Regions from separate parts of the Corallincola spongiicola genome, predicted to be linked through region 2. Evidence: predicted binding sites of a transcription regulator. Region 2 holds the regulator's gene; each other region holds the start of a gene.
The links. The regulator sigma-54, encoded in region 2, starts transcription at its own class of promoters, with help from an activator protein. The targets are predictions, from matches to a motif close to GTTGGCACGNNNNTNGNNT.
Positions count from the first base shown of each region.

Region 1: the regulator sigma-54 is predicted to act here: its motif matches at 3,570-3,588, upstream of EXY25_RS16715 (PEP-CTERM sorting domain-containing protein).
Region 3: the regulator sigma-54 is predicted to act here: its motif matches at 5,493-5,511, upstream of EXY25_RS18010 (FlgO family outer membrane protein).

Region 1 covers NZ_SHLY01000007.1:207,994-218,825, forward strand. The annotation lists gene EXY25_RS16690 (pilus assembly protein) at 1-684, shown strand, start outside; gene EXY25_RS16695 (type IV pilin protein) at 684-1,097, shown strand; gene EXY25_RS16700 (hypothetical protein) at 1,102-1,416, shown strand; gene EXY25_RS16705 (GspH/FimT family pseudopilin) at 1,479-2,000, opposite strand; gene EXY25_RS16710 (P-II family nitrogen regulator) at 2,526-2,864, shown strand; gene EXY25_RS16715 (PEP-CTERM sorting domain-containing protein) at 2,939-3,529, opposite strand; gene EXY25_RS16720 (outer membrane protein assembly factor BamD) at 3,719-4,474, opposite strand; gene rluD (23S rRNA pseudouridine(1911/1915/1917) synthase RluD) at 4,596-5,570, shown strand; gene pgeF (peptidoglycan editing factor PgeF) at 5,564-6,304, shown strand; gene clpB (ATP-dependent chaperone ClpB) at 6,396-8,969, shown strand; gene EXY25_RS16740 (hypothetical protein) at 9,057-9,512, opposite strand; gene pssA (CDP-diacylglycerol--serine O-phosphatidyltransferase) at 9,607-10,473, shown strand.
Region 2 covers NZ_SHLY01000004.1:234,204-245,035, reverse strand. The annotation lists gene EXY25_RS13295 (HPr family phosphocarrier protein) at 1-185, opposite strand, end outside; gene rapZ (RNase adapter RapZ) at 191-1,063, opposite strand; gene ptsN (PTS IIA-like nitrogen regulatory protein PtsN) at 1,060-1,509, opposite strand; gene hpf (ribosome hibernation promoting factor) at 1,518-1,805, opposite strand; gene EXY25_RS13275 (RNA polymerase factor sigma-54) at 1,837-3,333, opposite strand; gene lptB (LPS export ABC transporter ATP-binding protein) at 3,423-4,148, opposite strand; gene lptA (lipopolysaccharide transport periplasmic protein LptA) at 4,152-4,682, opposite strand; gene lptC (LPS export ABC transporter periplasmic protein LptC) at 4,666-5,232, opposite strand; gene kdsC (3-deoxy-manno-octulosonate-8-phosphatase KdsC) at 5,229-5,786, opposite strand; gene EXY25_RS13250 (calcium/sodium antiporter) at 5,828-6,796, opposite strand; gene mlaF (phospholipid ABC transporter ATP-binding protein MlaF) at 7,019-7,828, shown strand; gene mlaE (lipid asymmetry maintenance ABC transporter permease subunit MlaE) at 7,825-8,601, shown strand; gene mlaD (outer membrane lipid asymmetry maintenance protein MlaD) at 8,606-9,094, shown strand; gene EXY25_RS13230 (MlaC/ttg2D family ABC transporter substrate-binding protein) at 9,122-9,781, shown strand; gene EXY25_RS13225 (STAS domain-containing protein) at 9,778-10,089, shown strand; gene ibaG (BolA family iron metabolism protein IbaG) at 10,108-10,365, shown strand; gene murA (UDP-N-acetylglucosamine 1-carboxyvinyltransferase) at 10,379-10,832, shown strand, end outside.
Region 3 covers NZ_SHLY01000009.1:73,250-84,081, forward strand. The annotation lists gene EXY25_RS17970 (CheR family methyltransferase) at 1-409, opposite strand, end outside; gene EXY25_RS17975 (chemotaxis protein CheV) at 441-1,370, opposite strand; gene flgA (flagellar basal body P-ring formation chaperone FlgA) at 1,492-2,184, shown strand; gene flgM (flagellar biosynthesis anti-sigma factor FlgM) at 2,270-2,602, shown strand; gene flgN (flagellar protein FlgN) at 2,625-3,053, shown strand; gene EXY25_RS17995 (hypothetical protein) at 3,080-3,478, opposite strand; gene EXY25_RS18000 (LPP20 family lipoprotein) at 3,634-4,092, opposite strand; gene EXY25_RS18005 (FlgO family outer membrane protein) at 4,110-4,640, opposite strand; gene EXY25_RS18010 (FlgO family outer membrane protein) at 4,828-5,409, opposite strand; gene EXY25_RS18015 (flagellar assembly protein T N-terminal domain-containing protein) at 5,644-6,819, shown strand; tRNA gene EXY25_RS18020 (tRNA-Arg) at 6,878-6,954, shown strand; gene EXY25_RS18025 (TraB/GumN family protein) at 7,034-7,918, shown strand; gene smrA (DNA endonuclease SmrA) at 7,973-8,557, shown strand; gene EXY25_RS18035 (GNAT family N-acetyltransferase) at 8,571-9,143, opposite strand; gene EXY25_RS18040 (2-hydroxyacid dehydrogenase) at 9,200-10,063, opposite strand; gene EXY25_RS18045 (methyl-accepting chemotaxis protein) at 10,391-10,832, shown strand, end outside.

The sequences.
Region 1 (10,832 bases), on a different contig from region 2:
ATCTTTCGACGGAGAGAGTTGCCTGCAGATTTTGTTCTGTTAGGGTCAGGTGATATTCCAAGTCCGCTGGGAACTGATACCAATGATTACCAATTTATGCTGCAGGATAACTATATTCAGCCAACCGATTGGAATACTGAAACACCCCCATCAACCATTGCTATCGCTGATATGTATCATTTAAATATTGCACAGACAGCCTACGCAGCCGCGACGACAGACGAAGAAAAACTCAGTGTTTTGGCAGGCTACACGTCTGACTTCAAAGGTTGCTATATCAGTCATGGTGTGGGTGAAAAAATTATGGGGCCATCAAGGGTTTTAGCTGGTTATTCACTTCATACGACGTTTACTCCTGGCGAGGAGTCGGAGGGCTGTAAGCCAGGCTTTGGAGTAGGACGTTTATATATTAGTAATTTATGTCGAGTGAATACGACTTTAACCAGTTTTAATGTCAGCACTCTTCCTATGTATGATGCGCCAACAATTGTGCCTCCCAAAGCTGATGCAGACCCGGATACGACCGATCGGCCCCAGTTACTCCTCCCTGGCGGTGTGAAGGATGTCCTTTGTGAAGGAGGACAGTGCGCAGATGAAGATGGCAAACCTATACCTACTGAGCCTCCGGGTACTGCGTTGTTTAATCTAATTAAGCACAATACCCATAGTGTGGAGAAGGAATAATGAGGCGATCCCAAGGCTTTACCTTGATAGAGGTAATGATAACTGTCGCTGTCATTGCTATTTTGGCTTCGTTCGCTTACCCGTCTTATCAAAATTATATGGCTAAGACATATCGCACAGAAGGTAAGCGGGAACTTGTCAGGTTATCGAATTTGATGGAACAGTACTTTCTTGATAGCAGAAAATACCCGACAGATCTGTCTAAACTTGGTTTAGTAACGTCCTCGAGTGGATTTGAGACCGAGGACGGCCATTATGTGATTAGTGCGAGTCAAACAACTGTTTTTGACTATACGCTCAAAGCGTCCCCGCAGGGAGTCCAAGCGACAAGGGATTCAAGCTGCGGATACCTCACACTTGATAACCTTGGCACTAAGGGTGCTCAGGGTAGTGTCGCTGACTGTTGGAGATAATGAAATGAAAATTATAACATGTGCGACATCAGCGTTCGCTATTTTGCTTATGGCTACTAGTGCCAATGCTAGTGCTGAAGTATCTCTTCTGTGTTTGTATGAAAAGAGCCAAGGGACGGAAGTGATTCAACACGTTCAGCGGATCAGTTTTCCCCATAACAATGAGATGCTAGCGCGGCAGCAAGTAAAAGAGTTAAGACCAGTACAAGACTGGAATAACAGCAAGTCTGGTTATCGGCTGGTTGAGTGCTCTTACGATAGCGTGCCATCAAGGGAAATAGAAAAAGTTTGGCAGGCCCAGCTAGAAGAAAGTGAGTAGGCATCAAATTATTAGGCTGTTGCGAATATAAGCTAGGCCTGCTTTCTCGGCAGACCTAGTTTTTAGCAATTGATGGCGGTTACGTCTCTCCAGCTTTGAATTTTTATTCTCCCTGAAATAGCAACGATAACTTCTCTTCCTTGATCGCCCTTTTTGTTCGGGCAAACTGTGATTGTTATTCCTGTGCCTGAAACCATACCCTCGGGGTTGAATACTATCCGGCCACTGTTATTGGCAATCACTTTATCTCTATCTTCTATAGCATCGACTTCTCGTAACTTCTTATCTGTGCCATTAAACTTACCGTTATTATCTGAATCTATAAAGGCCGTGACACCATTCTGCCAATTACTGCTGCAATTATTGCTTGCATCAAGGTTACAGACGGTGACGGTTGTTGACAGGGTCACTGCCTGACCTCTTGCCACTGATAACGTGTTGAAGTAATCGTTGGCCATGGCAAACCCTCTAGAGTTCGCCGCCGTTGTCGTAAAGCTAGGCACTGCAGCGGCAACAACAATCGCGACGATAGCCATTGTGACGACTAATTCAAGTAGGGTAAATCCAATCTCTTTACTACGCATGATATTCCCGTACCATTAAGATGTTTCTTGCAGCACCCTATATTACACCAGAGCCCAGCGTTTGAGTGATAAATACAGTTCTATTACCATTTCACATTAAGTTCTGTGAAGTAAGTCTGATCCGTAAACCCAAGGGTAATAATCCTCTCTCTAGTGTTTTTTCAGGCCCTTTGCATACTAAACGAAGTGCGTATTTCGTTATGTAATAGCGTAAGGAAACGCTAATGGTTTGTTTAGGCACAACTCTGCTGTGCAAAACGGCAAGAGCTGGATAGCTCTAATCGATCAACTTGATCTGATTCTCGAATACGATCTCTAACAGGACAAATCAGTAGCAGAAATTGTTTCAGCTGGTTACAGTGAAAGGGTGGCTCTCATGTTGTGCGTTTGGTGGGTTTTATGTGCGCAAGGGTCGTCAATCCGCCGTTGGCTCAAAATTATAAAACGAATTATTGGCAAAGGTCGTCGTTATCCTATTTGCTCAGGATTTGGTCGAACTAATTGGTAAGTAAAGAGGAATTCAGAATGAAAAAGGTTGAAGCGATAATCAAGCCGTTCAAGCTTGACGATGTTCGCGAAGCCCTAGCGGAAATCGGTATCACGGGTATGACAGTCACCGAGGTAAAAGGTTTTGGCCGGCAAAAAGGGCACACAGAACTATATCGTGGTGCAGAGTATATGGTGGACTTTCTGCCAAAAATGAAGATTGATTTGATTGTCAACGATGAAGATGTGGATCGTGTCATTGAGTCAATTGCCAATACGGCAAAATCAGGAAAGATTGGCGATGGTAAGATTTTCGTTTCTGATGTGTCTCGTGTTGTGCGTATTCGTACTGGTGAAGAGGGTACCGACGCCGTTTAATTTACACGGTTGAGTTGCATCATGAAGTAAAAAAGGGAGCCGAAGGCTCCCTTTTTTACTTACGTTATTATTAACTAGTTACGACGGTAGCCTACGAAACCTAGCGCAGCCAAACCGAGGAGCAACACTGAGGCCGGTGCTGGAACTTGTGCATCAGCTGTGTAGATAGTTAACTCTGAATAATCGAGAACCCAACCGTCACCACTTGATACAGTATCAATACGTATTTCTGCAGCATTGTCGAGTAAAGCAGCAAAGTCTGTTAACTGAAAGATATCTAGCGTTGCGTAGTTGTACTCTGGTCCTGTGTCATCACCATCAGTTAGCAGACCTACATTAACCCCATCCAAGTAAACTGTGCTTTGGCCATTTAGCCCTTGACCACCAGTGAATATTTCTAATGTTGCGTCAACAATGCTACCGAAACTGGTCAGGTCAAAGGTGTGTGAAAAGATGTAGTCGCCATTGCGCCAAACATCTGTGCCATCGCCATCGCCCGGACCTACATCGCTGTAGCTGAAGCCTTCGCCATCTTGAACGCCGATGCCAAAGCCGTCCTTGTCACCGATTAGGTCGACGATAACGCCTGCATTTGCAGTTTGTGCTAATAATAAACTAGTGAGGAAAATAAGAGTTTTAACTGAAAGTTGTTTGATGCGCAGCATTTTAGCTATTCCATTAGGATTGAATAAAGAAAATGCGCATATGCAAAATTCGGGCCGACCAATAGAGGTCCTTTAAAATTAGATTGTTAATGATTTAAGTGTATTGAGTGACGGGTTGCTTTGTAAATTATGCTGACGGAGCGTTTTTGATTCGTTTTAAGGCTCTCAATTACTGAGAGCCTTAAACTATTAGCTATTTTGAGCGAGAGGGTTTTCAGGGAAATTTAAGCGTAGCGTTGCTTGAGCGTCTGCTTTCAGATCTTGTAAGCCTAACTTGTCGTAGGCTTGAACCATTACCTCTAATGCGCCTTCTGTGGAACTAGTATCGGAAAACGTTTCGATAATGTATCGCCCGCGATTTGCCGCAGCAATATATGCCTGACGTTTGATGTAGTAGCGTGCGACGGAGAGCTCGTGTTTGGCTAAGCGCTCTTTAATATAAATCATCCGCTGGCGTGCATCTGGAGCATATTTACTGTTCGGGTAACGCCCCAGTACTTTAGAAAAATCTTCAAATGCTTGCTGCGCAAGGTTTGGGTCCCTGTCTGATCGGTCAATGCCAAGTAGATTTTGCAGAACTTCCTGATCGGCTTCCAGGTTTGTTAGTCCTCTCATATAGAGCACGTAATCATTATCTGGGTGGGTAGGGTTTAAACGAATAAAACGGTCGGAGGTTGCCAACGCTTGAGCTGTCTCGCCCAACTTGTAGTAAGCGTATATCAGATCCAACTGAACTTGATTTGCGTGGGGACCAAACGGATAGCGTGATGACAGAGCCTCTAATGTCTTTGTTGCACTAGAAAAATTACCTACTTCAAGTAATTCCTGCGCATCTTCGAATAGTGCGGCCGGTGACTTTTCCGGTACGCGCTCAACATTTTCGTTGGTGTTTGAACAGGCACTTAACAGTGAGATAAGTGCGGCAACTAATAGGGCTTTTTTCATTATTTAATCGTTATCATGCCAATTGACCGCCTAGAACAGGCTTTTTCTCGGGCAAGGATTGTACCCCAGTCAGGATAGCACTGTACAATAAGAGCTATTGATAGTGTTAATAAGGTCGCTCATGGCGCAAAAAATATCTTTGAATGGCGAAGTGCCGTTCGAGCTTAATGGTAAACGTTTGGATCAGATCGTTGCCGAATTGTTCCCTGACTATTCTCGTAGTCGTATCAAGCAGTGGATACTTGATGGGCACGTATGTGTCGACGGGACTGTCCATAGTGTTCCGAAGTTTAAGTTAGTTGGCGGGGAGCGCGTGACCGTTGAGACTCAGCTGGAAGAGCAGGGGGAGTGGGAAGCGGAAGATATTCCTCTGGATATCGTATTTGAAGATGAGCACATCCTGGTTATTAATAAGCCGGCTGGTTTGGTAGTTCATCCAGGCGCGGGCAATCCTGCCGGAACGGTGTTGAACGCGCTGTTGCATCATTGTCCTGGTATTGTCGAAGTGCCTCGCGCTGGTATTGTTCATCGTTTAGATAAAGATACGACGGGGCTGATGGTGGTAGCGAAGTCTGTGCCCGCTCAAACGCATCTTGTCGAGCAGCTGCAGGCGCGTGAAATAACCCGTGAGTATGAGGCTTTGGTTAACGGGTTGCTTACGGCTGGTGGGCGGGTTGATGCGCCAATCGGCAGGCACCCCACGCAGCGTACTCATATGGCGGTTGTCCATGGTGGGCGGGAGTCTGTGACGCATTATCGGGTGATGGAGAAGTATCGCGCCCATTGTCGACTGCGCTTGCGTCTAGAAACCGGACGTACCCATCAGATCCGTGTTCATATGTCTCACATCAAGCACCCCCTCGTTGGTGATTTTACATACGGTGGCCGTCCAAGGCCGCCGCGAGGTGCATCAGAGGAGTTGTTAAGCGTATTGAGAGGGTTTCGTCGGCAGGCGCTGCACGCAGCCAAGCTTGAGTTGGTTCACCCTATCACCGGCGAGTTTATGAGCTGGGAGGCGCCTGTACCTGAAGATATGCTTGATATGGTGGCGGCGTTTAAAGCTGACTTTAAAGAGAACCCGGTACCGCAGTGGTAAAGTTGTGGCAGCCAGTTGATTGGCCTGCACCGAACCAAGTGCGGGCTATCTATTCCTTACGCCAAGGCGGGGTAAGCCAGCCACCATTCGATTCCCTTAATTTAGGTTTGCATGTTTCTGATGATCCCGATGCCGTTTTAACGAATAGAGCCATGTTGCAAGGGGCGGCTAAATTGCCCCAGTCGCCGTATTGGTTGAATCAAGTGCACAGCACTACTATCTTGGACGTTTCTTGTCCTTCGGATAGCGAAGCACCAAGTGCCGATGCTATGACCAGCCGAGCGCTGTCGATGCCATTGGCCATCATGACTGCAGATTGTTTACCTGTATTGCTGTGTGATAAGCAGGGCGATTGGATCGCCGCGATACATGCTGGCTGGCGCGGACTGGTCGATGGCATCATTGAAAAGACCGTGGCGAAGTATCCTGGCGACCCAGCGTCTCTAGTCGCTTGGTTAGGTCCTTGTATTGGTCCTAAGGCATTTGAAGTCGGCAAGGATGTGCGTAGTCAATTTTTAGATGCTACCCCCGAGGCTGCCTTAGCGTTTGTTGAATATGGCGAAAAATACCTAGCAAACCTGCCGTTACTGGCACAACAAAGGTTGGCGTCAATCGGCGTTATGAATGTCACATTTAGCCACTTATGCACCTATACGGATGCCGCTTCTTTCTTCTCCTATCGGCGAGATGGCGTGACAGGCCGCATGGCCGCTATTATTTGGCTGAGCGATTGAGTTTGATCAGCTTTTCAGACTTCTATACTTGAAATATCCCTCTGTAGATACCAATTACTAAGTCAAACGTCGCTACTCCGTCGAGGCAAATATGCGTATTGATAAGTTGACCAGTAAGTTCCAGCTCGCGATATCTGACGCTCAGTCGATGGCTTTAGGTCGTGACCACCAATTTATTGAACCTGCCCACTTAATGATGTCTTTGCTTAATCAGGAAGGTGGCAGTGGTCGTCACTTGCTTCAGAGTGCCGGTGCAGATGTCAATGCATTGCGTAGTAAGTTAGGCGCATCACTTGATCGCTTGCCAAAAGTTGAAGGGATCGGTGGCGATGTACAATTGTCGTCGGCGCTTATTTCGCTTTTTAATCTATGCGACAAATTGGCTCAGCAACGTAAAGATAAGTTTATCTCTAGTGAGCTATTTGTATTAGCGGCGGTTGACGACAAAGGCGAACTTGGTCAGCAGTTACGAGAGCTGGGTCTGACTAAAGAATCCGTCGAAAAGGCAATAGAGCAAGTCCGCGGTGGTCAAAAAGTCGATGATCAAAATGCCGAGGATCAGCGTCAAGCGCTCGATAAATATACTGTTGATCTGACCGAACGAGCCGAGCAGGGCAAATTGGATCCTGTGATTGGCCGGGATGAAGAGATCCGGCGAACCATCCAGGTGCTCCAGCGGCGCACAAAAAACAACCCTGTACTCATTGGTGAACCTGGGGTGGGGAAAACCGCTATTGTGGAAGGGTTGGCGCAACGGATTATTAATGGTGAAGTCCCCGAAGGCCTTAAAAACAAACGTGTGCTTTCATTAGATATGGGGAGCTTACTTGCTGGGGCCAAGTATCGCGGCGAGTTCGAAGAACGGTTAAAAGCTGTACTTAATGAGCTTTCGAAAGAGGAAGGTCAAGTCGTCCTGTTTATCGATGAGCTCCATACCATGGTTGGGGCAGGTAAAGGTGAAGGTGCTATGGATGCGGGGAATATGCTCAAACCCGCATTGGCGCGTGGCGAACTGCATTGTGTTGGCGCCACCACGCTGGATGAGTACCGTCAGTACGTTGAAAAAGATGCGGCGTTAGAGCGTCGCTTCCAGAAAGTTCTCGTGGATCAGCCATCCGTGGAAGACACTATCGCCATCTTGCGCGGGTTAAAGGAACGTTATGAGCTACACCACGCGGTAGAGATCACTGATCCGGCTATTGTGGCCGCTGCTAATTTGTCTCACCGTTATATATCCGACCGCCAGTTGCCAGATAAAGCGATCGACTTGATTGACGAGGCCGCTTCACGCATTCGTATACAGATTGACTCTAAACCGGAAGAGCTTGACCGTTTAGAGCGTCGAATTATTCAATTGAAGTTGGAACGTCAGGCGCTGGAAAAAGAAGCGGATGATGCCAGTAAAAAGCGCCTGAATAAGCTTGATGAGGAGCTGAAAGAGGGCGAATTTCGTTATAACGAGCTTGAAGAGGTATGGACTTCAGAAAAAGCGGCGTTATCTGGTACGCAAAACATTAAGGCTGAATTAGAACAGGCAAGAATGGAGCTGGATACGGCTCGTCGCGCTAGCGATCTTAACCGAATGTCAGAGCTGCAGTATGGGCGCATTCCAGCGTTAGAGAAGCAGTTGGATCTAGCCAGCCAGGCTGAAATGCAGGACATGAAACTGCTGCGTAATCGCGTGACAGAGAATGAGATAGCCGAAGTTCTTTCCCGCTGGACAGGGATCCCTGTTGCCAAAATGCTTGAGGGGGAACGAACTAAGTTACTCAATATGGAGCAAGGCCTACATAAACGTGTGATTGGCCAGCATGAAGCGGTGGTGGCTGTGGCCAACGCGATTCGGCGTTCACGAGCAGGACTTTCTGATCCGGCAAGACCTATTGGCTCATTTCTTTTTCTCGGACCAACGGGGGTAGGGAAAACGGAACTGTGTAAAGCGTTAGCACAATTTTTGTTTGATACCGATGAAGCCATGGTGCGTATTGATATGTCGGAGTTTATGGAGAAACACTCTGTTGCTCGATTGGTCGGCGCGCCTCCTGGGTATGTGGGGTATGAAGAGGGGGGCTATCTGACTGAAGCTGTTCGCCGTCGACCCTATTCAGTTATTTTGCTTGATGAGATCGAAAAAGCTCACCCGGATGTTTTCAACATTCTTTTGCAAGTGCTAGATGATGGGCGCTTAACTGACGGCCAAGGTCGTACTGTTGATTTTAGAAACTCAGTGGTCATCATGACATCGAACCTCGGTTCGGATCTGATTCAGGATAAGCATCAAGATGCTCAGTACGAAGAGATGAAAGCGCAAGTCATGGAGGTCGTTGGTCATCACTTCCGACCTGAGTTCATTAATCGAATCGATGATACTGTGGTGTTTCATCCATTGGGGTTGGAGCAAATTAAGAACATTGCCCATATTCAGATCGAGCGCCTGAAACAGCGCTTGCAATTGAAAGAGCTGTCCTTAGATATAGATGATGCGGCGTTGGGGCTACTTTCTGAAGCTGGTTTTGACCCTGTTTATGGCGCAAGGCCCTTAAAGCGTGCAATACAGACTGAGCTGGAAAACCCATTGGCGCAGAAACTATTACAGGGTGACTATATACCGGGAACCGAGATAAAAATTGGCACTCAGGATGGTGAATTAACCTTTTCGCATTGAATGATGTTGTAGAGAGAAAAAGCAGCAATAAAAAACAGGAGCTTATGCTCCTGTTTTTTATTGCTGCTCAAGGGGCGCCAGGACCTACTAGTTGCAAAATTTATCGACTTCCTGTTGCGAACGCTTTTCAATTCTCTGTTTCTCTTCATAAGACAGCATGGTTTGTGTGCCATCTTCGTTTTCTTGACGCACAAAATGCTTATTCTCTAGTATCCACAGCGAGTGCTTTGCTGCATCACAGCGCTGTGCTGCCATCTCGCGTTCTTGCTGTGCTTTCTCTAATTCTGTCTCTGTTGCTTGCTCGTCAGCTTCGTCTTGAAACAGCGATTCGTAGCTGTATTTTTTCTCTTTCTTTTCGGTGGGAGCGTCAAGCATCTCAACTGCGTAAACCCGTTTCCCTGTAGGGCGCTGTTCGGCAAAATGAATAACGCCAGCTTCGTCGTACCAAAAATACACTAGGTTTTTAGCTTCCGCATAAACTGAAAACAACAAGGTAATTAACCCGGCTATCACGAAGCTATTCTGGCGAAACTTGGTTTGCATCAACTATTTCCTGTTATATAACCACTGCGGAAAGAAAGCACTCTATGCTATCTTGTGTCTTAATTAAGAACTGTTAAATGTCTCAAACTCTTATATGAATCAGCATACGACAAAAGAATCTCATAAGCATCGTGGTATTTATTTACTGCCTAATTTATTAACAACCGCAGGCCTGTTTTCTGGCTTCTATGCGGTTGTCGCCTCTATGAATGGGCGCTTCGAAGCCGCCGCTGTGGCTATCTTTATTGCGATGATTATGGATGGTCTCGATGGTCGCGTTGCGCGAATGACTAACACCCAAAGTGCGTTCGGGGCGGAATATGACAGCATGGCAGACATGGTGTCTTTCGGTATTGCACCCGCTCTGGTTGCTTATAATTGGGGCTTAGCAGACTTAGGAAAGATTGGTTGGTTAAGTGCGTTTATCTTTGTTGCTGGAGCTGCGTTACGTTTGGCGCGCTTTAATACTCAAGTCGGGATCGCTGATAAGCGCTTCTTCCAAGGGCTCGCGAGTCCGGCAGCAGCAGCCATTATTGCAGGTATGGTCTGGGTAGGTAGTGACTATGGTATCGCTGGCGCAGATGTCAGCTTGATAGTCGCTGTTATAACTGTAGCGTCTGGTTTATTGATGGTGAGTAACTTCCGCTATCACAGCTTTAAGGATGTTGATTGGAAAGGGAAGGTCTCTTTCGTTGCTATTCTTGCGGTTGTACTGATTTTTGTCGTCGTCGCGACCAATCCGGCATTGGTGCTATTTGCTATTTTCTTCTTATATGCGGCTTCAGGCCCTGTGGTGACGTTACGTAGCGTACGAGAACTAAAGATGGAGCATGTCGTTGGCGATGGAGAAGACGCTGACTTTGAAACGCAGGCCGCGGCCAGTTCAAACAAAGAACAGGAAGATAAAGACAGCTCTGACGTAGCGGATGCCGTGAACAAAGAAGAAAAGACGGAAAAATAGTTCGGCCGTATTTACCCTGGACAGTTTTTATTGCCGTAACGCCCTCTATTTCGAGGGCGTTTTACGTTTTTCAGGGGCTTAGAGTTATATTTGGTTGAATACTGACCACTTGAACTAGATCACATAAAAAAAGCGTTGACGCTAGGATTAAGGTGCCTATAATGCCGCCTCACTCGCTCAGGGCGAGGCAGCGGGAAGAAACGAACGGTTTAAGTTTTTATCTTTCTTCTGGTCACTTGGTAAAAAAGATGTTTTTACTGGGTTGACAGCGGGGCTGAGAAGCGTAGAATGCGCAGCCCTTGCCGCGGACAACGAATGAGTTGACCGGGCAGCCAAGCTAAGGTTTGGCGAGATGCAAC
Region 2 (10,832 bases):
TGCCCCATGCAGGTTTCCATCATCAGCAGTCCCATGACACTGGCGGCGGAAGCGGATTTTCCTTGATGCTCAATCATCACTTCGGCATCAAATTTGTTGACCAGCATGACTAACTTGGTTGCTGCACGGGCATGCAAACCCAGTTTGTTTTTTATCAGTAGTTTCTTTTCAATGCGTTGTGTCATAAAGACTAATGACCTAGTTCTCGGTGACGGATCTGAATTTCGTTACGTAACTCTTTGAACTGTTTTGCCAATGTTTCGGCAATGAACACAGAACGGTGTTGTCCACCGGTGCAACCGATAGCGACGGTTACATAGCTTCGATTGTTCAGTTCCAGATGTGGCAACCAGGTATTGAGTAAGTTGTTTATCTGCCAGATGAATTTGGCCACGATAGGTTGGCGGCTAAAAAACTGCTCAACAGGAGCATCTAATCCGGTCATGGGGCGTAGTTCTGGTTCCCAATGGGGGTTGGGTAAGAATCGTGCATCAAACACATAATCAGCATCTTGCGGAATACCGTATTTAAAGCCAAAGGACTCAAATACTAAAACCAGATGGCGATCAGCATTGCCTAGTAACCGTTCTCGTACCAGATCGCTGAGCTGATGTATCGACAGCTGAGAGCTGTCTATCTGAAGATCGGCACGGGAGATAAGCGGTTCAAGTAAGCGCTGCTCTGCTTCAATCGCTTGCTCCAGAGATACACCATGTTTGGAGAGTGGGTGAAGCCGTCGAGTTTCGCTAAAGCGCTGGATCAATGCACTTTGCTGCGCGTCCATAAACAGAACCGTACAGCGGCATTGCTGACATAAAAGGTCGAGAATTGTTTCCAGCGTATGTGGATCTTCGGGCAGGTTTCTGACGTCAATGCTGACGGCGATATCGCTATAGTGTCCACTTACCTGAGCAACCAGTGTCGGTAGCATGGCTACCGGCAGGTTGTCGACACAGTAGTGACCTAAATCCTCCAGTACGCGAAGCGCAACACTTTTGCCTGAGCCTGAGCGGCCACTGACAATTGTTAGTTTGGGTTTTGCGGCCACGTCAGTGCTGGTCATGAATCGGTGATGATTTCGTATAATTGTTGATCGTTAGCGGCACAGCGGAGCTGTTTGAGGACTTGTTTATCTGACAGTTTGGCGGCGATAGCCGACAAGGTCTTCAGATGTTCCTGACAACTCTGTTCTGGAACCAAGAGGGCGAAAATCAGATCCACCGGTTTGTTATCAATTGCATCAAAGGCGATAGGCTCATCGCACTGCAATAACACGGCGACTGCTTTATTGGCGTTAGTGATCCTACCGTGGGGAATGGCAATGCCGTTACCTATACCGGTACTGCCTTTCTTTTCACGTTCTAGAATACTTTCGAAAATGGCTTTGTGGCCATGTTCTGGCAAGTGTTTGGCTGCCAATTCACTGGCCATTTCTAATATTCGTTTCTTACTTGAACCATGGACTGCACTTCGGGTGCAGTCCAGGCTAAGTATGGATGATATATCCATAGACATCTCTAGTGAGCGTTTAGCTTTTCTTTGTGTTTTATTACTTGCCGATCGAGTTTATCGATCAACGAGTCAATAGCTGCATACATATCACGATGCTCTGCATTCGCAAAGATCTCTCCACCATTTAGGTGCAGTGTGGCTTCGGCTTTTTGGGTTAATTTCTCAACATTGAGGATCACGTGGACATTGTTGATGTGGTCAAAGTGGCGCTCTAATTTACTAAATTTTCCGTCGACATACTCTCGCAGAGAGTCTGTTACTTCTACATGATGGCCGGTAAGATTGATTTGCATAGACCTCATCCTTATTTAGTTTTATTGCCTGCTATAGCAAGCTTTTTCGCTGATTTGACGGTGGAATAGACAAGGATTCCCGATACTTCGCAATGGTTCTCCGCGCTACCTGAATTCCCTGATCTGCCAGTAGGTCAGCAATCTTGCTATCTGACAAAGGCTTATTAGGGATTTCTGCCGCCACAAGTTTCTTGATTAACGCTCTAATTGCCGTTGAAGAACATTCTCCGCCACTTTCAGTACTGACATGACTGGAGAAGAAATACTTGAGTTCGAAAATACCCCGCGGGGTATGCATATATTTTTGTGTGGTTACTCGAGAGATGGTGGACTCGTGCATATCAACCGCTAAGGCAATATCATTGAGTACCATTGGCTTCATCGCTTCATCGCCGTACTCAAAGAAGTCGCGTTGGAACTGTACAATACAGTTGGCGACCTTGAGTAGGGTGTCGTTACGACTTTCCAGACTTTTGATAAACCACTTCGCTTCCTGCAGGTGGGAGCGTATATATTGACTGTCAGTGGTGTTCTTTACCGTCCGGCTCATCGCTGCGTATTGCTGATTCACTTTCAGCTTGGGTACCGAGTCGGGGTTTAGCTCAACCACCCAACGTCCAGCTTTTTTCATTACCGACACATCGGGGATCACATATTGCTCATCACCGCTGATCACTGCGCTGCCGGGACGCGGATTCAACGATTGGATCACCCGCAGAACTTCACGGAGCTGGTCTTCTTTCAGTTTGGTCTTGCGCATCAATTGGCGATAATCCCGGCTGGCTAGCAGGTCAATATACTGGCCAATAACCTGGCGGCACTCTTTTAGCCAAGGTGTCTCTTTGGCAAACTGATTGAGTTGTACCAGCAGACACTCCTGCAATGTGCGGGCACCTACGCCAATGGGATCGAACAGTTGTACTCGCTTAATGACCGCTTCTACTTCATCAAGTTCGATATCTTCCTGCCCTAAAGAAGTAAGAATATCGTCGGCGGTGACCGTCAGGTAACCCGATTCATCAATCCCATCGATTATCGATGTCGCAATGGCTCTGTCGACATCTGTGAACGGGGTTAATTGCATCTGCCATTCCAGATGATCTTGCAACGACTCTGTGGTTTCGCCTTGATAGGTAAAGTCGGCGTCATCACTGAACGAGGAACCTGAAACGGGCGCTGCTGAAAGGTGGTCATCCCAGGTTGTATCGGTAGGCAGTTCTTCATTGATTTGTTGTTGGTTGAGCGCCTCAGATGTTTCCATGGCTGCATCTTCGCGCTCTTCCGACTGATTATTTTCAGCATTAGCCGTGGTTTGTTCCAGCTTGTCAGTCGCGGTATGGCTTTCACCATTAACTTGCTCACTGGTTTCTTCCGCTTCGTTTTGCTCGAGTAGCGGATTATTATCCAGCGCTTCTTGGATCTCTTGCTGAAGGTCGAGCGTCGACAATTGCAATAGCCGGATTGCTTGCTGCAATTGCGGCGTCATGGTGAGTTGCTGACCTAAACGTAACTGTAATGACGGTTTCATCTACTTCCGTGACATTTAAAATAATGCTGTTGCTGTCATCGTTAATCGGCACTCAAAAGAGCCCGATGTATCAACGCTGGTTACTTACACTATAGCCGGAATTGTTCCCCGAGATATACGTCTCGTACCTTTTGGTCGGCTAACACTTGTTCCGGTTTTCCTTCGGCGATTAACTCTCCGTGGCTAACGATATAAGCATATTCGCACACATCGAGTGTTTCTCGCACGTTATGATCAGTGATCAATACACCGAGACCACGGTCTCTAAGGTGTTGAATAATCTTTTTTATATCTGTGACTGAGATAGGGTCTACGCCAGCGAAAGGCTCATCCAGCAGCACGAACCTAGGTTCCACAGCCAGCGCTCTGGCTATCTCTACTCGACGGCGTTCACCACCTGACAGTGACATACCTAAGCTATCTCTTATGTGAGTGATGCTAAACTCTTCTAGCAGATGTTCCAAGGTTTCCGTGCGCTGTAACCGGCTTAACTCTGGACGGGTTTGCAGTACTGCCATGATGTTGTCAGCGACACTGAGCTTACGAAAAATGGAGGACTCCTGTGGCAGGTAACCGATCCCCTTGCGTGCTCTGATATGCATGGGTGAAAGGGTCACATCTTCATCGTCAATCGTGATGCGCCCTTTATCGTTGGGTACCAGTCCAACTACCATATAGAAGGTGGTTGTTTTACCTGCCCCATTCGGTCCCAATAAGCCAACTATTTGGCCATCATTCAGCGCTAAAGAGACATTCTTAACTACTTGTCTATCTTTGTAGCTCTTGGCTAATTGACTGGCTTTCAATGTCGCCATGGTTTATTCCTTATTTTCGCCGAGCTGTTGTTGCAGCTGTTCGGGGAGAAAAATGGTTGTCACGCGATCATCTTTATCTGTGCCACTTTCTGCGACCATTTTTTGTTTGGCGATATCGTAATGAATAGTTTCGCCTTTCACTACGCTGTCTTGCTGCGTCAGTACCGCTGCGCCAGTTAATTGGATAGTGTTATCTGCTAATCGGTAACGGATCTCTGCAGCTTCGGCATGCATTTTTTGGCCATTTTCCAAGACCTGACTGAACTTCGCTGGTTTACCGACAGCGATGAGCACCTCTTTTCCTGCGCCTGCGGATTGCTCAACCTGCAAAGTGTCGGCAAAGATCTGTAATGTGCCTTGATTTACCGTGACGTCGTCAAAGAAGGAGATAATGCCTTTTTGAATATCGATACTTTGGCGTTTTGCATCCACGCGGACTTCTTTATTAAAGTCACTTTCAACGGCGCCTAGGGAAGCCGATGTGGTCAGCAATAAGCCGACTAAGCTGAAGGTGAATCTATTTTTCAGGTTCATAGGTCGCTTTTACATCATTTAGCACTTCGATGTGCTCTTGTTCGACGTTGCCCTTTAATCCAACTCCATCGAGTCGGTAGCCAGGCCCTTTTACTGTGACTGGTTGATCACTGCTGACATCATTGGTTGTCAGGTCTATGTCAACATAATCTGTCAGTAAGGTATTGGTTTGATTCTGTGCTGTTAGCATGGTGATCACAACATCTTCTGATAAACGCAGTAGGTTGTTTTGCTCTAATTCACCATGGCTTGCGTTTAAGGTCCAACCAGAACGCTTACCGCTTGGGTAGACGACTAACTTGGGCGCATCAAATTGCGTAAGAGTCATCGAACCAGTGTAATACTTCATGTTGCTGGCCCAGATTTGATTCTCTAGCTGACCCTCTTGGTTGTAAATCCTGCTGCGCAGTGTTTTGGCCGTATAGTCAGGCCGCTGTTGTCCTTGATTGTTCGCATTAATATCGATCTCGGACTTTAGCAAACTCTGATAGTAGTAGAGCCCGATGGCAGCCCCAAACAGTATGACGGTAAAAAGAATAACCCGGTTCATATGCTCAAACCTTGGCTTGTCTCTAATTTGTCTTGTGCTTGCAAAATTAGATCGCACACCTCTCTCACTGCTCCTCGCCCACCCGGGATCACGGTTTGATAGTGGCTAAAGCGATGGAGCATGGGGTGAGCATCTTGCACGCTGATGGCGAGTCCGACCTGTTGCATCACCGGGGCATCAACCAGATCATCGCCAATATAAGCGCACTGCTCTGGCGTTAAGTTGGTCGTGGTAAGAAGGCTGGAGAATGCTTGCACTTTGTTATCTTGGCCTTGGAAAATATGAGCAACACCCAAAGCGGTCATGCGCTGTTCAACGATATTCGATTGTCTACCTGTGATGACGGCAACCGCGACGTCTGAGGATTGCAGGGCTTTAATGCCATACCCATCTCGAGTGTGGAAAGCTTTTAGTTCTTCGCCATCGTTGCCAAGATAAATTCGGCCATCGGAGAATACGCCGTCAACATCGCAAATCAGTAGTCGAATTCGCGCTGCTTTTGCCAAGATGTCGGCTTTAACATGGCCATAAAGTGTCTGAACGGTTTCTGTCATCACTTCTCTCAACATGCTTCTTTGGTGCGCTATAGCCAAGCTTAGCGTAAGTTACTGAATAAAAGGATCTGGTAACCGATAAAGCAGGCAGCTAATAGGCCGCCTTCCCATTTGGCCAATATCCGTTTACCACGCCAGCCATAACAAAAAATGAACAGCAACACCGTTACCCCAATCATTATCGGTATATCGCGATACAAGGCTTGCTCGTCTATTTTACCTGGCGCCAATAGCGCTGGCATGGCAAGTACAGCAAACAAATTGAAGATGTTTGAACCGATAATATTACCCAGTGCCAAATCGCCTTCATTTCGCAGGGCGCCGGCCACACTGGCGGCTAACTCCGGCAAACTGGTGCCAATGGCGATGATCGTTAAGCCAATGACTAGATCACTGACACCAAAATAGTGGGCCAGTTCAACCGCGTTTGTGACGAGAAGCTCACTGCTGCCTAATAACAGTAGAAGTCCAATGGCCAGCCACAAGACGGCTTTGGCTGTGGGAAGATCGCTTGGGATCTCTGCTTCAGCCTCCGTAATCAGGGGATCTCCAGCCTTGGCTTCCTGCATCGATATACGCATCATCAAACCAGTAAATGCAATCAGACCGGCAACTAACAAACAACCATCAATGATGCTGAGGTTGAGATCGAGAAACATCGCACTGACACCAAACGTAATTAGCAGCAAGAGCGGGAACTCACGTTTGAGAGTGGCCGAGGATACTTTCAACGGGCGTACTAAGGCGGTAATTCCCAATACCATGGCTATATTAGTAATGTTGGAACCTAATGCGTTACCCACCGCCGTGTCGGGGTTGCCATTCAGGGAGGCGGATGCCGCCACGAGCATTTCTGGCGCAGAAGAGCCGAAAGCGACAACAGTTAAGCCAATGACAAGGGGGGATATTCCAAGGTTTCGAGCCAGCCCGGCTGCGCCATAGACAAATTTGTCTGCGCTCCAAACCAGCACTATGAGGGAAACTATGACAATGAGAGCCGGAATTAGCATAAGGTTTTAATCTTTGACCGTTGATAAAAGATGCAAGGAAAGCGCCATTTTGGTGGCAGAGAGTGACATTTTTTTAATGATATGTCGAACATAGCAATAATCAGAAACAGTTTTTTGAATAGTTTTCGATTTGGTCGCGAGACGTAAAAAGGATACAATCAGCGGCCCGCTAAAGGGACAATGCGGCCAACTGGCCCCGAGAGTCGGTAGAGGTTATGGAGCATGGCAACTGAAAACGTTGTTGATATACGCAATCTTACATTTCGTCGTGGCCAGAGATTTATCTATAAAGATCTGAATTTGACCATTCCCCGTGGCAAAGTGGTTGCCATTATGGGGCCTAGCGGTATCGGCAAAACGACCCTCTTGCGTCTGATTGGTGGCCAACTAACACCGACTAAAGGTGAGGTGTTGTTCGACGGTGACGACATTCCAAGCATGAGCCGACACCAGCTTTATGAGGCTCGGAAGCGGATGAGCATGCTTTTTCAAAGCGGCGCTTTGTTTACCGAGCAGGACGTTTTTGACAATGTGGCGTTTCCTATTCGCGAACACACTGCCCTACCAGAAGAGTTGATTCGTTCTATCGTATTAATGAAGCTTGAAGCCGTGGGGTTAAGAGGGGCTAGGGATTTAATGCCAAGTGAGCTCTCTGGAGGCATGGCGCGCCGAGCCGCACTCGCTCGGGCAATTGCATTAGATCCTGACCTGATCATGTACGATGAACCGTTTGCTGGTCAGGATCCAATTTCTCTGGGAATATTGGTTAAGTTAATCCGGTCACTTAATAGTGCATTAAATATGACGTCCATTGTGGTAACCCATGACGTGCCGGAAGTGATGAGTATCGCCGACTACGTTTATATTATTGCTGACCAAAAGGTGATTGGTCAGGGCACACCAGAACGGATTCGACAATCAGAGTCGCCGCTGGTACGCCAGTTTTTAGATGGTGCCCATGATGGTCCTGTGCCATTTCATTTTCCTGCGAATAGTTTTGCAGAGGATCTTAAGGGAGTTGATCCGAAGTGATTGAGAGAATTCGTCTCTTAGGCGTCGGCGTATTGGATAGTTTGGCGGGCGCAGGCAGGGCTACTTTATTGTTGACCGCTGTGCTATTCGGGCGTTTTTCTATACGCCGTGGTTTTCCACTGCTGATTAAGCAGATTTATATCACCGGCGTTTTGTCGATGTTGATTGTCTTAGTATCAGGGCTGTTTATTGGCATGGTACTGGGATTGCAAGCCTATAATGTATTGGTGGACTACAGTGCAGAAGCCAGCATTGGACCTATGGTTGCTTTGGCCCTTTTAAGGGAACTTGGCCCAGTGGTTACCGCACTGCTGTTTGCCGGCAGAGCGGGTTCGGCCATGACCGCTGAAATCGGTTTAATGAAAGCCACTGAGCAGCTCTCTAGTTTGGAGATGATGGCTGTCGACCCGTTGAAGCGGATCGTCGCTCCTCGCTTTTGGTCTGGCATCATTAGCATGCCGTTATTGGCATTGATGTTTAGTAGCGTGGGTATTTTTGGCGGCTACCTTGTTGGTGTCGAGTGGCTGGGAGTTGATAGTGGTACATTTTGGTCGGTGATGAACTCTTCCGTTGAATGGCGGGAAGACATTGGCAATGGAATTATCAAGAGCGCAGCGTTTGCGCTGGTAGTGACCTGGATAGCGGTTTTCAAGGGATATGATGCAGTGCCTACTTCAGAAGGGATAAGTAGGGCAACCACTGAAACCGTTGTTCATTCTTCGTTAGCGGTGCTAGGACTCGACTTTGTCCTTACCGCGCTTATGTTCGGGTAAATGGATGCAAAATAGTAAGCGTTTTGATCAGCGTAAAATCGAGATATTGGTTGGCTTTTTCGTTCTGACCAGTTTTCTGGCGCTACTTATGTTGTCACTGAAAGTGGCAACCTCAGAGTTGAGCACCAGCACGAACTCGTACACGCTGTTTGCTAAGTTCGACAATATTGGTGGTTTGAAAGTACGTGCGCCGATTAAAGTTGGCGGCGTTGTTATTGGTCGGGTGGCTTCCATTGCCCTTGATCCAACAGATTGGGTGCCTGTGGTGGAGATGCGTTTAGATGCTGACTATAACCGCTTTACCGATTCTACATCCGCATCGATTTTGACATCTGGACTGCTCGGCGAGCAGTACATTGGCCTGCAGCCAGGCTTTGAAGAGTTTGAAGAAGAGAGTATCTACTTAGCCGATGGCGATAAGATCCCTGATACCAAGTCGGCACTGGTATTGGAAGATCTCATTGGGCAGTTTCTCTATAGTCAATCCAAGTAAATAGTGAGCAGGGCAACTGTGTATTCAATGATATTCAAATTTACTTCCTTTTTATCAGCATGGTTACTGCTGGTTACTGCTGCTGTCGCTGAACCGCTGCCAACGGAACTGAGGGATGATCCGTTTAAGCTCGCGCAAGCTGTGTCGAAGCGAACCTTTGGGCGTATCAATACTGAACAGGAGCAGCTGCTTGCACAGCCTGAATTGCTTAAGGAGATTGTGCGTGAAGAGCTTATCCCTTATGCCGACTATCGCTTTGCCGCATATAAAGTGATCGGTCAGAGTGAATTGAAAAAATCATCCAAAGAGCAGCGTGATCGCTTTGTGGAAGCATTTAAAGAGAACCTTATTGTTACCTATGCTCAGCTTTTTACTGAGTACAATGGCCAGAAAGTTGCTTTTTTACCTGGCGCGTTATCAGATGAAAACTACGCCACAGTTAAGACATTGATCCAAGAACCTGGAAGGCCAGATATCAGCGTTGACTTCAAAATGCGCCGCAACAAAAAAACTGGCCAATGGCTAGCATATGACATGGTGGCTGAAAATCTCAGTATGTTGAGCCAGAAAGAGGCTGAATTGCGAGGTCTTATCAGACAGCAAGGGTTGGATGCGGTCACCGATTTGCTGATAGAGAAGAACCAGACCAAGATCGAGTTTCAATCTGAGCCGGAGGAGGCCAAATGAGTGCAACCTTTGAGCGGGTTAAGGCCAGCCATTTTCAGATTAGCGGTAAGCTAGATCGCCTATCGGTTCCTACCCTTTGGGACAAACGTGAAAGCCTCTGCTGTGGCGAAGGCATTACCTATGTCGACCTGTCAGGGCTTGAGCACTGTGATAGTGCTGGTATGGCCTTTCTTTTCGAGTTATTTGCCTGTCAAAGCCGTCATGGGCGCGTGCTTAATTTTGTTAATGCGCCAGAACAATTGATGCGTTTAGTCGAAGTTTCTGATCTTAACGATATCCTTCCGATTGAAGCGGCTAAAGCCGCCTGATCTTTCCAAGAGGTTGTAATGGATAACACTGAAATTCAGTCATTACTGACTGATGCACTGTCGCTGGATGAAGTACACGTAAAAAGCGACGGTAGTCATTATGAAATTATTGCTGTCGGTGCCTGTTTTGAAGGTATGCGATCAGTGAAGCGTCAGCAGACGGTTTATGGCCCTTTGATGGCTACGATCGCTGCCGGTGACATGCACGCAGTTTCGATTAAAGCGTTTACCGTTGATGAATGGCAACGGGAACGTAAGTTGATGATGCCCTCATAGTAAGTCGTATGTAATGGATAGATTGTTAGTTGAAAAAAGCGGTCCTCTGCATGGTGATGTAACCATCTCAGGGGCTAAGAACGCCGCTCTGCCTATTTTATTTGCCACCCTGTTATGCGGTGAGCCGCTGGTTGTTAACAACGTACCTCGCTTGCGAGATATCAATACTACGTTGGCTCTGCTTGGCCGTATGGGGGTTGATGCGAACTGGAGTGGTGACAATCAAGTTACTATCGATGCCTCGATCTTGACCAGCCATGAAGCGCCTTATGATTTGGTGAAAACCATGCGTGCATCTATTCTGGCGTTGGGGCCTTTGGTCGCTCGTGGCGGTAAGGCGCGAGTTTCGTTACCGGGTGGCTGTGCTATTGGTGCGCGTCCAGTGAATTTGCATATTCATGGGCTAGAGTTGATGGGCGCAGATATTCAGGTGGAGGGCGGTTATATCAATGCCACCGCACCTGAAG
Region 3 (10,832 bases), on a different contig from region 2:
GTAATGCCCCCGGCTTATTTTGCTGGTATTCCAACAAACTCATAGCAATAGAGTATGGCTCCTGACCCGAAGAACTTGCCGCCGACCAAATTTTGACGGGGCCACGATGACGAGCATATTCAGGCAGAATACGATTCTTCAACAGTTCAAAAGGATAGGTATCTCTAAACCACAAGGTTTCGTTGGTTGTCATCGCGTCAATCACTGATGCGCGCAGCTCTCGCTCTCTAGGCTGCATCGAGCGACGGATCAACTCAGACATCGATGCCAAACCGAACTTATTCATCAAAGGTGACAAGCGGCTTTTTACCAAATACTGCTTGTTTTCGCCCAGTACGATACCGCACTGTTGCTCTAAAAAGTTCCGAAATTCATTATATTCGGATTCAGCTATTGTTTTATGTGGCACGTCTACACCGTCTACTCGAAAGCTATCATGATTATTTATTACTCTTCTCTATCGCTTGAGTAACCGCACCAGCCAGTTCATCCGGATTGAACTTTGGAATAAAGTCATCTGCACCGACCTTCTTCACCATGGCTTCATTAAATACCCCACTCAAAGAGGTATGAAGGATGACATATAACCCCTGCAACTTGGGATTATTTCTAATTTCAGCGGTTAAGGTATACCCATCCATTTCGGGCATCTCAACATCTGAAATCAACAAAGCATATTTTTCTCTAATATCGTCAACGGATTCAGCCTCTTCTTTCAAAAGATCTAAGGCTTCTTTGCCGTCTTTTACCAGCTTGGTGGTCAACCCCAACGAGCTGAGGGCTCTATTGATCTGATTTCTCGCAACACTGGAGTCATCAGCAATCAAAACGGCACGGCCAGCAATTGTATCGGCTAACGTGCGATCAATCAGATCACCGCTAACCTCGGTATCTGTCGGCGCTATTTCATCGAGAATTTTCTCAACGTCAAGTATCTCAACCAGTTCGTTCTCTATTTCCGTCACAGCTGTGAGATAACTATAACGTCCGGCCCCTTTCGGCGGAGGTAAGATCGCTTCCCAGTTGATATTGACGATCCGTTCTACTGACTCGACCAAGAAGCCCTGAATCGAGCGATTATACTCAGCAATGATAATAAAGCACTTCGACAGATCCTGAATTGGGCGTCCGCCAATCGCTTGGCCTAAATCGATCACGGAGATGGTTTTACCGCGAATGTGAGCAAGGCCTCGAACAAAGGGGTGTAAACGGGGAATGCTAGTCAATGGCGGGCACTGCAGCACCTCCTTGACCTTGAACACATTAATGCCAAAACGCTGACGCCCTGTCAGTTTAAAAAGCAGCAATTCCAGCCTGTTTTGGCCAACCAACTGAGTCCTCTGATTGACCGTGTCTAGAATACCCGCCATAGCTTACTCCATCATTTAAAGGCACGCTTATTGCAGCGCTCCTTTTATAAATTTGCGTGACTGATGTTTGACGGACGGAACGCCTTCATTCATCTGACACAATACATAGCATAGTAAACCTATGAACAGATTAACTAAAACTCTAATATTTTTTATTGTCACAAGTTCACAGTTTGTGCATGCCAATGAACAATGGGAGTCTCACCAGCGACTACAAAACTTAGCTGAAACCTTTATTGCAGCTCAGTTTCCCGACGACAACATCAAGCGGGATATCACCGCGAATAAAATAGATGCACGCTCACGATACACACTATGCGATTCAGATATCGAAGCGGCGATCCCCGGAAAACAGCGCCTCAGTCGGAATGTCACCGTACAATTGCATTGCAAAGGCTCATCTCCCTGGCGGCTCTATCTGCCAGTAAAAATTAAAGAGATGCGCCAAGTCGTCGTCGCCAAAATAGGCCTAGCGAAAGGCACAGTGCTTAATCGGCAGCATTTGAAAATAGTTTATCAAGAAAACATGTTAACGAGAGGCAGCGTCGTTTCTGAGATGGAATCTGTGATCGGTGCCAAGCTTAAACGTCAGGTACGTGTCAACTCTCCCATCTTGGAGCAACAGCTCTGTGTTGTATGCAAAGGAGAAACAGTTACAATCGTGGTGAAGTCCGATGTTTTTCATATTCGAGCTGACGGTATAGCGTTAAGCGATGCCAGTCTCGGCGAACGAGTGAGAATTAAAAACAGTCGGTCAGGAAACACCCTTGAGGCACAGGTGTCTGCAGTCGGAGTAGTGACTGTCGCTATCTAACAAAAAAATACCAAATTAGTATTAAAGTTTGTCAGGTGGTTGCCGATAAAGGGATAGCGAGATTTTATCCCACGAGGAAGCACAAATGGCGGTTGATCTGAATAAGATTGTGCCTGGGAGACCACAGGATGTGGTGGCCAATAAGCAAGCGAGACAGCAAAACGTCCAGCAGCAGGCCACAACACAGGCAAAAGCACCTGAACAAAGTGCCAAACAGGCACAGGATTCGGTTTCAATAACACCGCAGGCGCAGCAACTGGCGCAAACGCAAAAGGCGATGGCTAAAGCACCTTCTGTTAGTCAGGAGAAAGTCGCGGAACTGCGTAAGGCGATCAGTGAGGGGAACTACAAAGTAGATCCTGACAAGCTGGCGAAAGCGATGACAAAACTGGAGTCTGAGCTGTTTGGTATAAATTAGATACCAATCAGGAGTAAAGCGCTTGGAAAACCAGGACCCTATCAAACAACTGCTGGATCATCAGGTTCAGCAGCTTGAGGCGTTGCAACGGCTGCTAAAAGAGGAGCTTGAGGCTCTAAAGCACCGCGATATAGAGAAAATCAACGACATCTCGCAACAGAAAACCCATCACTTGACCGCATTGCAACAAGCCGATGCGCAACTAGCCCCTTTACTCGCCAGCAAAGAGAACGCCAACCACAATGAGGCTCGGCAACAGATCGAACTGATGTTAGAAACCTGCAAGCAACTCAATGAGATTAACGGTCAAGCGTTAAAAATGAGTATGGCAGGATTAGCGCGATTACAGAGCATGCTGGCAGGTGTTAGAAATGAAAAAGCAGGGGTAACCTACGACCAAACAGGTCAGGCAAAATCCGGTGGCAAACTGGGGCATGGCTTTAAAGTTTAACTTTATCGCCCTGCCGCCTGGCAAGATTATTTAGTCGAATGACTGTCCGTTAGCTGCATCCAGCCGTGTTGTCGGTATTCAACTCGCTGTTCAACACGCCAAAATGCGTAACCCACTGGCGCCACTAACAACCAACTTAATGCTGAATCGCGGGTCGCGGCAAGTACCACACCACTAATACACACAATTAAAAAGGGTAACGCCTCATAGAGCCAAAACGGTCGGATCCGATCATGGACTCTGCGTTGATTCTTGCCATTATCTTTCCGCCGATAATTAGACCGCAAGATCCAAATATCAGCACCACCAAGAAATAACAAAATGGCAAACACTTGCCCCCAACCAAGCTCAAAACTGGCGATACCGATAAACCCAGCTGACAAATAAAGATAGGGAAGTAATTCATATACAGGGCGCTTCATCATTGCTGTCATCCTCGCGACGATGAAACTGGATAGCGTTACAGCAGCCTGCCAGTTCAGTTAACAGTTATCTAAAGGTTAGTGCAGGATTTTTGAAGCGGGTAATTTTTCATACCCGCTCAAGAAAAAATAAACTTGATACGATTTCACGGATAAGGCTAATAGTACTGAACGTCGTGAATTCGACGGGGCGGATTAAGTGATTGATAGACACGCTGTACATCAGCCATGTCCAATTCCAGCTCCGTAGCATAGAGATCGCCTAATGGGTACGTTCTGATAACCCTAGCTCCGCGCACAACACCACTAACAGCTACTTGCAGGCGATCTTCCGACAGCTCACTGCCTCCCATGCTGCTGCCAGCAGTCACTTGTTGGCCATAAATCTGTTCAGCAAGTTCACGGTAAGCATCCAATTTAGACGCCCTTATCGCTTGCAACATTCGTGTATTTTCATCCAAGCCAGGCTGCGAGCTGATCGGGGCATAGCCAACGGCATGCAAAACTGGATAGTGATCTGGGGGCACAGATTCCCACTCCACATGCTTGTCAAACATCTGACTGCAGCCAGAAAGCACCAAGGACAAAAACAACATCACTGATATCTGAATATTCATCATAACTGCCTCTGTCATCACCCTTGTTTCATCAATTGCACACCGTCTCGCATACTACTCGGCGCGATCTCGGCGAGCAGCTCATTGGGGATAAATCCCTGAGCAGACCCGACCACAATTTTGCTGGCAATATCCACCAGTCGCACATTGACCTGCACCCCCTTAGACATCGGCTGCAGCGTTCCGCTAAGCACTTGCACTATGGGCAGGTCACCTTTTAATTGGTTGAAGTTACGACTAAAAACAAAATCTCCTGTCGACGTCACCTGGATGTCATTTCGCAGCTTAAAGTCGACGACTTTACAGCCCTGCTGTTGCATTTGAGTAATAAAACTTTCCGCTAATGCTGTGCCCAACGGAGAGCTGACATTTAACGTTTCAATATCGACAAAAGAAGCGACAGCCATCATTTTGAAGCAACGTTGCGACATCGTGCCAACAAGCTCTTCAGCCATCGCCTCAACATGACTACTGATCATGGCTGAACGACTTTTGCTTGCCCAAGCCTCATCAGACAGCGCATGGGTCGCCACCGGCTCAATTGGCATCCGAGGCTCCTCAGCAGACATTTGTGGTGTCTCCGTCGCGCATGCAGAGAGCATAGCGACGAGAAGCGGTAGATAACCATAGGATGCAAAACGCATACTGACCTCTTATAAAATGCGATTACCCTTAGTATCGGCAACCTAACTAAAGGCTTGAGTGTCTGGTCGAGCTAGCTCTAGCCTGTCTCCACTAGCCACCTTTACGAATAATCATTCCTGATTGCGGTTCACGAGCAACGTAGCCTCCCGCGGCAGGCATACCTGCTTGCTCCACAAACAGTGACAGCGGCAAAAATGTCGCCGCAGTTGCCACTATTGCCCGTGACTCAACGCCGACGATCCTTGCTGTGACCTGCATACCATTGCTACCGCGCACTAAAGTGCCAGTCAAAATATATTCAATAGGATGGCGATGCTGTAACCGCAGGTAATCTCGACTTAATGTGAAATCCCCTTGGGGTGTCACATCAATGTCTCCAGTAAACTTGAAGTCGATTAAGGTCCAACCCATTTGCTGCAGTTCAACCATCACCAATTCAGATATCTGATTGCCATATATATCTGTACTTTCCAGCGTACCGATATCGACAAAACTGGTCACAGCAATCGGGGTCTTTGCTGACACATAACGGCTTGAACCAATCAGCTGCAGCGCCATCTGTTTCACATGCGTAGCAAGGTCTGCGGTCTGTATCGGTGGGGCTGACTCAGGAATATAAACAGCCTCCTCTTCGCTGGTCGAGCACGCGGCCAATCCCAGGCTTATGGCCATCACCAAGAGGATGCTTTGGAAAATTCTTAAAAGGCCCATCGGCTTCTCTACCCCACGTCAAAGGATTGTTCTCACCTAAAACAAAGCAAATGCTGTGCCATAGGCTCATAAATTTAGTCCCGCACGACTAACTGGCCTAATTTTTGCGAGCACCTTACACCATTAAAAGATAGTCATTGATTTGACACCGCGTTAGTCACTAACGCCTGCCGCCTCAACAGACTGGAGCAAATGATGAGAAACAAACTGCTAGCCTGCCTCCTGTTGCTTTTTAGCGCCCCGAGCCTAGGGATTTGGTATGAAGCAGAAGGCCGCGCAGCTATCTATTCAGGCGATGTCGCCAGTGCCAGAGAGCGAGCAACACAGCAAGCGATCCAAAATGCACTAGTTCTTGCCGGAGGAACGGTCACAAGCCTGCAAGAAGTTGCCGCCGGCAAAATCGTTAACGACCAATTTGAGATCCGCACCGCCGGAACCGTGCGAGATGTGCGCGTGCTTTCGGAGCGTCGTAGCGGAGACACGCTGTTTATTACGATCCATGCTGATCTCTTTCCACAGCAGTTACAATGCCAGAACGGCAGATCAAGAAAGTCACTGCTGTTGACACGATTTAAGGTCAACGATCGGATCAATGCGCGCACTGGCAACATTGACGAGATCGGTTTGCATACCAGCCAATGGCTGTACGACCATCTTAGAGCGGAGAGTCTGCACAGTTATCCAAAGCGCTGGTTAAATGAAATATCAACCTTTAACCCTTCCCTTTACAACAACCGCAGCGTGGTTTCACCACTCCTACCGCTGGTCGTGACCGAGAAAACCAATACCCAGTTAGTACTGTTTGCAGAGATCAGAGATCTCTCCTTCAATGGTGACCTGCCGGTTCGCAAATGGCAGCAGTGGCTCTACTCACCGCCAGAGCGGAATTTCGAACTGATGGTTTATCTTATCGATGGTATCAGTGGCGAACTGACGCTGGAGAGAAGTTATCGCAGTAAAGCCCCGTGGGAGTTTAAAGCAGAAGAAGCGGTGGCTTTAGGCTCTCGCCAGTTTTGGGAATCAGCCTATGGTAATGCCGTCTCCGATGTCATGTCGCAGCTACTCACAGATATAGATACGACACTAAGCTGCACTCCGGGACGCGGCCGCATCACCCATGTAAGGAACGACGCAGTTGAAGTCGATATCGGAGTCAGCAATGGCATCCGTGTTGGTGACCGACTAACCCTGCTGCACCGTGCTGCTCATGATGGGCAAGACAACCAACAACACGTACGACTCCTGCCCACTACCGTCCAGTTACGGATCACTGAATCCTATCAAAACCGCGCCGTTGCCCGAGTGACCGATCCGGCACTACTAAGCGGCGTTCAGATCCATGATCTGGTCGAACTTACCGGTACGCTTTAATTTCAGCGTTAGACCAGTATAATGCTGACCGCCGACCTCGTCGGCGGTAAAAATATTCGCTCCCGTGGCACAGCTGGATAGCGCGGCCCCCTCCTAAGGGGCAGGTCACAGGTTCGAATCCTGTCGGGAGCGCCATTTTTACCGAGTCTATTTGCAATATCCCCCATCATCAGGGCAAAGTTATCTCCTCTACCACCCGACTATGGACTTCAATATGCGTGCACTCTATGCCACGGCTTTAGCATTATTCATCTTTCTGCCCTGCTCTGTCATGGCCGCTATTTCCCCCGCACTTTTTGAAGTCAGTAAACAAGGGCATACCAGCTATTTCTTTGGTTCTGTGCATATGGGCGAAGCCCGCTACTACCCACTTCCTAGCGCCATTGAGCAACGCTTCAAGCAGAGCCAAAGGCTGGTGATGGAAATCGACATGGCCGATGAATCCGCCATCCAAATGGAAATGATGCAACTCATGATGCAGCACGGGATGTACCTCGATGGCAGCGATCTAAAAACCCACATCCCCTCATCGCTATACCGGCAAACGATGAAAACGGCCGAGCGCTTGGGCGTGCCTGCCAACAGCATTCAGCAGTTACGTCCATGGGCCGTCGCTCTGCTCATTGGCCAACACTATTATTTAACCATGGGTTTAGATCCAAATTGGGGAGTCGACCAGTACTTTAGTCAACAGGCAATAAAAACCGGTAAAGCCATTTATGGCTTAGAAACCCTTGCCGAACAGATTAATGCGATGTTGGCAGCTGACGGCGAAGGCAGCAGTATGTTGCAGCAAGTACTGGACGAAGCAGACAGCAGCAGTGACTACACCCAACGCATGATGACCGCTTGGGAAAAAGGTAACAGCAGTGAACTTAGCGCCATATTTAGTGAAGAACTAGACGACACACAGGCGGATAAACTGTTTGTTGAACATCTGCTATTAAAACGGAATCAAAATTGGCTGCAACAACTGAAGCCAATGATGAAGAAAGAAACGCTATTCGTGGTCGTCGGTGCTGCGCATTTAGTTGGTCCGGAGAATATTTTGGACAGCTTTCGCCAAGCTGGTTACCAAGTAAAAGCTGTCAGCTATTAAGCCACAATGGCAAGCAAGCGCTGGTAACAGTGGCAATGAGTTAGAGGTGCGCCAATGAGCGATGATGAGTATCTACTATTTGATGCCGAGATGGCGGACGTTAAAAAATTGGCCGGAACAGAAACGGTTGCCCATCACTCAAAACGTGCAGGATTAGACCAAGAGAAACAGGCCAAACGGGAAGCCGCACAGGCCAACCTATCTCAGCCAGATGATCCGCTATCAACAGAGATCCGCGATTTGATCGGGCCTGACGATGAACTGAGTTTTGTGCGCCCAGGTGTACAACATGGTGTTTTTAAAAAGCTACGCCAAGGACGGTATCAGATCGAAGCAAGACTGGACCTGCACCAACACTCCGTCGAGCAAGCGCGACTAGCGGTCAAAGGGTTTCTTGATGACTGCCGCCGAATGGAGGTGCGAAGCGCCATCATAGTCCATGGTATTGGTCGTCACTCCAAGCCCCCCGCCTTGCTTAAAAGTGCCGTTAATCAATGGCTGCAAGCATTAGCTGAAGTACAAGCATTTCACACCTGCCAACGCCACCACGGCGGACTCGGCGCCGTCTACGTGATGCTAAAAAAGGGAGCGACAAAAAAGCTTGAGACCAAAGAACGCATTCAACATCGCCGCGGATAGCCCGCGGCTAAATTCAACCTCTGTGACGGTTTAGTTGGCTAAAAACAAAGGGAGCCGTTAACCACTGTGGACTATCGTCCTCAGGCAACTCTTCCCATTCGGTTTGCTGGTTAAAGCAGTGAAAGCCACGGCGTTCATAATTGGCAAGGGCATACTTATGATCCTCACTGCAGGTATGAACCCAAACACGTTCTGGCGCTAACGACCAGGCACTCTGTATCGCCTCAACAAGCAGACGACTACCCAACCCCTTGCCGTAAAACGTGGGCAATAAACCAAAGAAGTGCAGTTCGACACTGTTATCTGGATGGGTAAACAGTTCGAAGTAACCTGCCAAGCTACCGTCGTAGGTAGCCATGAAAGTGGTGACACGTTCATCAGTAAGGTGGCTTAGCCACGCAGCGTAGTCCCACCCCAAACGGCTATACCAGCGCCAGGGACCGCCCACGGCACGAAACATGAATTGGTTGAACTCAGGCACGATATGCTGACAGCGCTGAACAGAAAAACCTGCTACAGGCTCAGCGGCAACAAGGTCATCAGGTGTCGTCATTTCCAGATAGTAAGTGGTCACTTGTTTTTTCAAAAATAGCTCCAACGCAAAAACAGATATAAGCAGTGGCGAATAGTCGCCCCTCCGACTCAATAACCCCGGTTTCGGTCGATCAAATGGTGCATAGGTAGTCCGCGGCTAACACGGCGATAATTTTCAATCACTTGCGCAACCACAGCATGCTGATCGGTCAAGGCAGCACAATGTGGTGTCACGACAATGTCTCTATGCTGCCAGAAGGGATGTTGCGCAGGTAAAGGCTCCTGCATAAAAACATCCAACGTCGCCCCCGAGAGCTGACCATCGCTGAGTGCAGCCAACAGATCAGTCTCCACCAAGTGCTCCCCTCGCCCCACATTAATCAAGTAGCAACCCCGCTGACATTCAGCGAACAGCTCCCCGTTGAGAATACCCCGAGTCGCGCTGGTTAAAGGCAAGGTATTGATCACATAGTCCGCGCTTGCCAAGGCGGCATGTAAAAGTTTTTTACCGCATATCGCCGTGTCATCGCCAGCGCGTGGCTCACGCACCCAGCGCACAACATGAAACCCTTGCAGCTCCAGCGCCCTAGCGACCGCACTGCCTATTTGCCCAGCCCCAAGCACAACGACGTTGTATTTAGGCGCTGCACTGATAGGAGCCCACTCCCGCCGTTGCTGTTGCGCCATTAAATCTGCCAGTCGCAAGTGATGGCGCAAAACATGAGCCACCACATACCGTGCCATAGCGTTCGCCAGATTGGGGTCAACAATGCGCGCCAAGGGTATATCGCGCAAAGCATTTAGCTCTAATAGACGATCCACTCCGGCGCCAAAGGCGATCACCCCCGACAGATTCTCAAAATCTGCAACCATCTGTTCGGTCACCGACCATACCAAGGCCACCTTTACGACCTCGGGTGCAGTAATGGCTGGCCAACACTGAATATCAATCTCTGGGCCTTGGCATCTCATTGCTGCCAACAGTGGCGAAACATCTCTATCTGGTATAACAACAGCTAACGACATATCAAAGAAGTGTGACAGAAACCCCTGCCTAGTTTACGCGATGCGACACAGGGATCCAGATAGCATGACCTATGTCGATTTTTGGCAACCTAATCGTACAAGCTGATTTAAGTTTCTCTTGCAAACGTCGATACTTAGCTAGACTCCTATAGGAGATGCAGCAGCACATCACCAACCTAGTTGTGTGACCGTGTGCGACGCCACGGACAGGTTTTTTATGCTAGCGTTTACTATGAATATATTTTGACGGCTAACTCCGCGGGCGATAAACGAATGATAAGAAGTAAGTTCCCTGGAATAGGTAAGATAAACTTCAAGCTTGGAGGTCTCTCGTTCCTTCAACGCTTATATCTACTTATTGGCATACTCACCCTAATGCTCCTGCTCACTGGTATATTTGGGCTCATCTCTATTAACTCCTTAAATAATGGAGCAGAAGAGGTTTCAGAGCGTGCATTGCCGCAACTTAAAGCCAGCCAAAACCTGTTTATCTCATTACAAGAGGTGGCACAGAGCATTACCAGTATCCTGAGTGAAAGAGATCCTGCACAGGTAGAACTACTAGCCACCAGCTACCGCGATGCCTTGGTGCAAGCGAACGCATCACTGGAGCAACTCAACGAAGTGGTTTCAGCAGATGCTAAGCCCAGTGTTGAGGTGCTGTCAGGTCTGCTTCCCAACATGGGACAACAAGCAGAAAATGTGATTAACGGCT